Regions from separate parts of the Cellulosilyticum sp. I15G10I2 genome, predicted to be linked through region 2. Evidence: predicted binding sites of a transcription regulator. Region 2 holds the regulator's gene; the other holds the start of a gene.

Region 1 (3,439 bases), on a different contig from region 2:
TTGCACACATAGCCATTAAGATAAATATAGTTTTTATTTTTTAATAACTCTTGCTCTGAAACTTCTTTGGCTTCCAGAATAAATACTGTTAAAATAAGCCTGTTTTTACCGTCTTCATATTGATTGTAAGATCTAAACTGCCCTACAGTTTCTAATATCTTGCCTTGTATATTCCCTAAAGTCGGTAAGATACGCTCTGAAATAGTAACTGGTAAAATATCATAGGAATCACTTAACCTTGGCACCTCTAAATCAAAAGTATAGAACCCTTCTCCATATACTTTGTGACTAAATCTAATATCACTAACTACCTTCCCTATAAGCAGTACCTCGTTATTTTGTAGTATGTGTTCTACCATTCCCTACCCTCTCCTTATCCTCTATTTGTTCTTTAACAGTTTCATCTGTCAATATAATATCTATTCAAACTGGTACAACTTTATACCATGTTATAAACATTATTTTCTATAACAAATGTACTGGCATCAAAACCATATAGAATAAAGATAGCTGCCCCTGCTAATAATTCTTCAGTATACCGCGTTTTACCATATACCGGAAACTCTACAGGCATTGTAAATGTTCCCCTTTGAGTGGGCATACAAGTTTGTATACAGCATTGTATTTTAGTAACGCCTTCAGGATCTTTTTCTGCACTAGATAAAGAAATGTCTGCATCATTATGCCACCCATAAGTGATACATCCTTGTTTTTTTATATTATAAGTATCTGGAATGAGATAGCATTTACATTTAAAATATTTAAGAATTTTATGCTCAAAATAAAGTTTGTGATTTATAAAAGGTCTCTGGGCCATGAAATGATCAAATAGGACAATAATATCAAAGCTAAGATTTTTATAAAGATCATTTTCTATGCTATTTTTTTTAAACTCGATAATGAGCAGTTCTATTCTATCTTCTTTTTCTAAACATTCCACATAATTTTTTATAGATAGTGTTCTATTATTTTTGTAAATAATAGGTTTAGAGGGAGCAATGTGATGTATTCTAATACCTTGGCTTTTACTGATCTCATGAATATAATCAATCGTATCTTTTCCCATATCTAGTGTATTATCTACTCCAATTGTAATCATAGCTGATCTCCTTTAACTTTGATAGTGTACAAGTAGTTTTTACTATAAACTAATTTTTTATGTTTTGAGGGAATAAAAATATAATGTTTTAACATAATATAATCTCAAATTAAAAGTAAATATTTTTTATTTTTTTCACACAAAGTAGTATATGTTGATGTTATTTTCATATATTGTACTATATATTGTATATGCCTCTTGCAAACACATTAATTATATGGTAAATTAAATTAACTGTTATTTCCATGAATTCACGCTATATTAGAAGGAGATTATTAGATTATGATCAATTTAAAAGACCTTATTACCCGTTACTACACGCATTCTCTTGCCACAACACAACAAAGCGTTTATGATCTATTTACTTGGCATACTGTAGACGTAAAAATTACAGATTATAAAACTGGAAAAAGCATTGTACATATGGAGCATTTAGAGTTTCCTACCCATTTTTCTCAATCTGCATGCGACATTATTGCAAGTAAATACTTTAGAAAAAGCGGCGTTCCTACTGAATGCGGCCATGAAAATTCATTTAAGCAAATTGTTCACCGCATGGTCCATTTCTGGGTATGTTCGGCTTTTGATGAAGGCCTAATAGATGAAGCGTCAAAAGAGATTGTATATGATGAACTTGCTTATATGATGATTGCTCAAATGTGGGCACCTAATAGCCCTCAATGGTTTAATACAGGACTTAAATCAAGCTACGGTATTTCTGGCCCCAGTCAAGGCCATTATTACTTCGATCCTAATGTGAATGATGTTGCCCTCTCTGCTGATGCCTATACAAGAACGCAAGGTTCAGCTTGCTTTATAGTAAGTGTTCAAGACTCTCTTCTAGGTGAAAAATCAATCACTGATCAACTAGCTATAGAAACCAGACTTTTTAAATACGGCTCTGGTGTAGGATCTAATTGGTCGAGTATTCGTGCTAAAGGCGAAACACTCTCAGGCGGTGGCAAATCTTCTGGACTTATGAGCTTTCTCAAAGTATTTGACCGCAATGCAGGCGCTATCAAATCAGGGGGAACCACAAGACGGGCTGCTAAAATGAATATCTTAAACATTGACCATCCTGAGATTGAGGATTTTGTAAATTGGAAGTCTCACGAAGAAGATAAAGTTGTGGCTTTAGGGAAGATGGGTTATGATACGCACTTTGACGGTGAAGCATATGAAACTGTTTCTGGTCAAAACGCTAACAACTCCGTACGCGTAACGGATACTTTTATGGAGCAGATTTTTGATGAAGAAACGCCTATTAGTCTCACTAACCGCCTAGATGGTTCTTTATCACATACTATTTCTGCCAAAGTACTCTACGATCAAATCGCGAAGGCAGCATGGCGCTGCGGTGATCCTGGCATTCAATTTGATGATACCATTAACGCATGGCATACCGCACCAGCTGGTGAAGACGGCAATACTTTCGCATCTCATAATCGCATTAATGCAAGTAATCCTTGCTCTGAATATATGTTTCTGGATGATACAGCTTGTAACCTAGCAAGTATTAATATATTAAAATTTTATAATGCTGACTCCAATACCTTTGACCTAGAAGGCTATAAACATTGTATTAAAATGACTCAAATTGTTTTAGAAGCTACTATTCATCAGGGGCAATTTCCAACACCAGATATCGCTCGCAGATCCTATCACTTTAGAACAACTGGTCTTGGGCTTACTAATCTTGGTGCATTATTTATGCTGATGAAATTCCCTTATGACAGTGAAGAAGCGCGCAATATCGGGGCTAGCCTTATGAGTATTTTGACGGGTTATTCGTATTATGTTTCTTCATTATTTGCTAAGGAAATAGGTCCTTTTACTTATTTTGAAATCAATAAACCTTATATGATGAAAGTCATGCGCAACCATGCAAAATGCAGCGCCTATAGCGATACCGACTGCTTACTTGAGGGACTTAATTACTCACCGGTTGTTATTTCCCACGACTTACTTCTGGAGTTAGGGTTATCTGACATGAGCCAGACTATTAAAGAAATATGGCAAAACACCTTAACTGCTGGTGAGAAATATGGCTTTAGAAATGCACAAGTTTCAGTCCTTGCACCTACTGGTACTATTGCTTTTGCTATGGACTGTGCAACAACTTCTTCCGAACCTTTTTTCAGCCATGTGGCTTACAAAAAGCTTGTGGGTGGTAGTAGCATGGAGATAGTCAATCCAATTATCTCTGATGTATTAAAAAAATTGGGCTATAATACTGTTGAAATTAAAGATATTTTAGACTACATCTTAAAAAAAGAGCACAAAGAAGGTTATGAACAAATTGCGGATGGCAAAATCGAAGGGGCACCTCACCTAAAAAAA
Region 2 (3,439 bases):
TATCTATAGACTTAACTTGTGCTGGAGTAGTATAACTAGGAGGCATGTGATATGGCTATAAATAAAGTTGAAATTTGCGGCGTAAATACTGCAAAATTACCTATATTAACAGCAGAACAAAAAGATATCTTATTTAAATTAATACAGAATGGAGATAATGCTGCAAGAGAAGAGTATATTAGGGGAAATTTAAGATTAGTGCTCAGTGTTATTCAGCGATTTAATAATAGAGGTGAACATGTAGATGACTTGTTTCAAGTAGGTTGTATAGGCCTCATCAAAGCAATAGATAATTTTGATGTATCTCAGAATGTAAAGTTTTCGACCTATGCAGTACCTATGATTATTGGAGAAATAAGAAGGTATCTTAGAGATAATAATTCTATTAGAGTCAGTAGATCACTTCGAGATATAGCTTATAAAGCACTTCAGGCTAAAGAACAACTTATTAGGAAAAACTCAAAAGAACCTAGTATTCAAGAAATTGCAGAGCAGCTTGGTATTAAAAAAGAAGATATTGTATTTGCATTAGATGCTATTCAGGATCCTATATCTTTATTTGAGCCTGTTTACCATGATGAAAGTGATACGTTATATATTATGGATCAAGTTAGTGATGAAAAGAGTCAAGATGACATCTGGTTAGAAAATATTGCGTTAAAAGAAGCGATGAAAAGACTAAATGACAGAGAAAAGCAAATATTAATGTTAAGATTTTTTTCAGGTAAGACACAAATGGAAGTTGCAAATGAAATAGGGATTTCTCAAGCACAAGTATCAAGGCTAGAAAAGACAGCATTAAAGCATATGAAAAAATATATATAGAGATATTTATTATTGGGGGGATTAGTGATGATGAGAATTGCAGATATGAAACATAAGGAGATTATTAACACTGTAGATGGGTCGCGTTTAGGGTATATTTGTGATGTAGAATTGGATTGGAAAGAGGGTAAAATTAACAAGGTAATTGTACCAGGGCCAAGTAAAATTATGGGGATATTTGGGAAAAACCTAGAATATGCTATTCCTTGGGATAAAATTAAAAAGATTGGTGAAGATATTATACTTATAGAGATTGATGTAGATGAGTATTTGAAAGAGAGTGAGTATTGACTTTTATTTTAAATATATGATATCTTTGAGTATATAAAAACTAGGAGGATATTATAAATGAAATGCCCTTACTGTGGGTATAGTGCCTCAAAAGTGCTTAATTCCAGACCCGTAAATGATAATGAGTCCATAAGAAGAAGAAGACAATGCGAAAAGTGTGATAGGAGATTTACTACATATGAAAAGATAGAAACTATTCCTATTATGATTGTTAAAAAGAATATGACTCGTGAACCTTTTGATAGAGATAAACTTCTAAAAGGTATATTACGTTCATGTAATAAACGAAGCATAACTTTAGAGCAAATAGAACTGCTAGTAGATGAAATCGAAAATCAGATAGGAGTAATGGAGAGTAAGGAACTTTCATCTACAATTATTGGAGAGATGGCAATGAAAAGATTAAAAGCATTAGATGAAGTATCTTATATAAGATTTGCCTCTGTTTATAAACAATTTACAAGTATAGAGGAGTTTATTATTGAACTTGAAGATATAAAGAAATTAAAAAGGTAAAAAACTATATTAAATGACCTCATTCATTTAATATAGTTTTTTTATGCCCAAAATTTTCGGTCAAGAAGTCTGTATTGTATAGCTTCACTGATATGAGGAATATCTATTTGAGAACTCTCTGTTAAGTCAGCTACTGTAAGAGCGAGTCTTAAAATTTTATCATAAGCACGTACACTTGAGGAGGAGTTTTCAAACCAACTATTTAATAGGTCATGTGCATCGTGAGTAAGAGAACAATATTTGCTTAATTTACTAGCCGGGATTTGACTATTATAAAGGATATCTGTATCCTTAAAGCGCTCTTCTTGTATAGAAAGTGCTATTTTTACTTTGTTATAGAGTTCTTTAGAAGATAAGGTATGAGTAGCATTTAAATCATTTATTGTAGGTGATTGTGTTTCAAGATGGACATCTATACGATCGAGAAGCGGGCCTGATAATTTACTTAAATATTTTTTAATACTATTTATGCTGCAAGAGCACTTTTTGGTATTTGGATAATAGCCGCAAGGGCAAGGGTTAGTAGAGGCTATAAATAGAAAATTAGATGGATAAGTTACAGCAGAGTTAGCACGCGCGATAGTGACTCTGTGTTCCTCGAGAGGTTGTCTTAATACTTCAAGAGCACCTTTGTTGAATTCCAATAATTCATCTAAGAAAAGTACGCCCAAGTGAGAGAGGCTGATTTCACCAGGCTTGGGATGGAGCCCACCTCCTGTAAGACCTAAAGGAGAAATAGTATGATGGGGTGTTCTAAAAGGCCTTGCTTGTATGATGGCATAGTTAGATAGTTTATTTGCAATACTGTATATTTTGGTTATTTCAATACACTCATCGTCAGTAAGTGGAGGAAGTATAGAAATGAGTCTGTTTGCTAGCATGGTTTTACCGGATCCTGGTGGGCCGATAAGGAGTGCGTTGTGATAACCGGCAGCACAAATCATAAGGCCTCTTTTGACACTTTCTTGGCCTTTTACATCAGCAAAGTCAATGTCATAGATATCATCAGCCGTAAGGGGGGGGTTAGAACATTTGCTAAGCGCTTGTTCATTTTTAGTAAATGCCACAACTTCTTGCAAACTATGGGCGAGAAATAGAGTTCCTTTTTGGATAAGTGAAGCTTCCTGTGAATTATCATAAGGCACAATACAGTTTAACTCAGGATTTTCACTAACTGAACATAAGATAGGAAGAAGACCTCTCACACCTCTTAAATTGCCGTTTAAAGCAAGCTCGCCAATATAAACACTATTTTGAAGGGCTGATATTGGAATTTCTCCCATACAGCATAATATGCCTAAAGCAATAGGAAGATCATATAAGCTTCCTTCTTTTTTTACATCAGCTGGGGCTAGGTTGATGGTTATCTTACGCATAGGAAATTTGAAACCACTATTTTTAATAGCACTTTTTACACGTTCTCTTGATTCTCTGACGGCACTATCAGGAAGACCTACAATTTCGAAGCCGGGAAGACCATCGCAGATGTCAACTTCTACATCTACATGAATTGTATTGACGCCATTTAATGAGTAACTGTTTAATTTACAAAACATTAGGTTATCCTTTCTATAAAGCCATTTTTAAGATTATGGGTTTAATTTAAAATATTTAAACATTTTTATAATAAGAGTAGAAATATTTCTAAAAATATAGTAAAGTGGTGATTGAATGGATAAAAAATATAGTATGTGGCTGCATAAATTAAGTATACCTGAATATATTAAAGTAAAAATGATAGAACGTTTTAGGAGTTATAAAAAAATATACGAGGCTAATGCAACTGACTATCAACAATTTAATTTAG

The links. Region 2 encodes NrdR, which represses ribonucleotide reductase genes. Its sites were predicted from a motif close to CACAANATNTTGTG; they were not measured.
Region 1: the regulator NrdR is predicted to act here: its motif matches at 1,276-1,289, upstream of BN3326_RS18765 (vitamin B12-dependent ribonucleotide reductase).

The regions. Positions count from the first base shown of each region.
Region 1 is NZ_FMMP01000025.1:72,569-76,007, reverse strand. Features, by position in the region: gene BN3326_RS18775 (single-stranded DNA-binding protein) at 1-359, opposite strand, end outside; gene BN3326_RS18770 (hypothetical protein) at 440-1,099, opposite strand; gene BN3326_RS18765 (vitamin B12-dependent ribonucleotide reductase) at 1,382-3,439, shown strand, end outside.
Region 2 is NZ_FMMP01000006.1:569,437-572,875, forward strand. Features, by position in the region: gene sigG (RNA polymerase sporulation sigma factor SigG) at 52-825, shown strand; gene BN3326_RS02680 (YlmC/YmxH family sporulation protein) at 853-1,116, shown strand; gene nrdR (transcriptional regulator NrdR) at 1,174-1,632, shown strand; gene BN3326_RS02690 (YifB family Mg chelatase-like AAA ATPase) at 1,674-3,188, opposite strand; gene dprA (DNA-processing protein DprA) at 3,304-3,439, shown strand, end outside.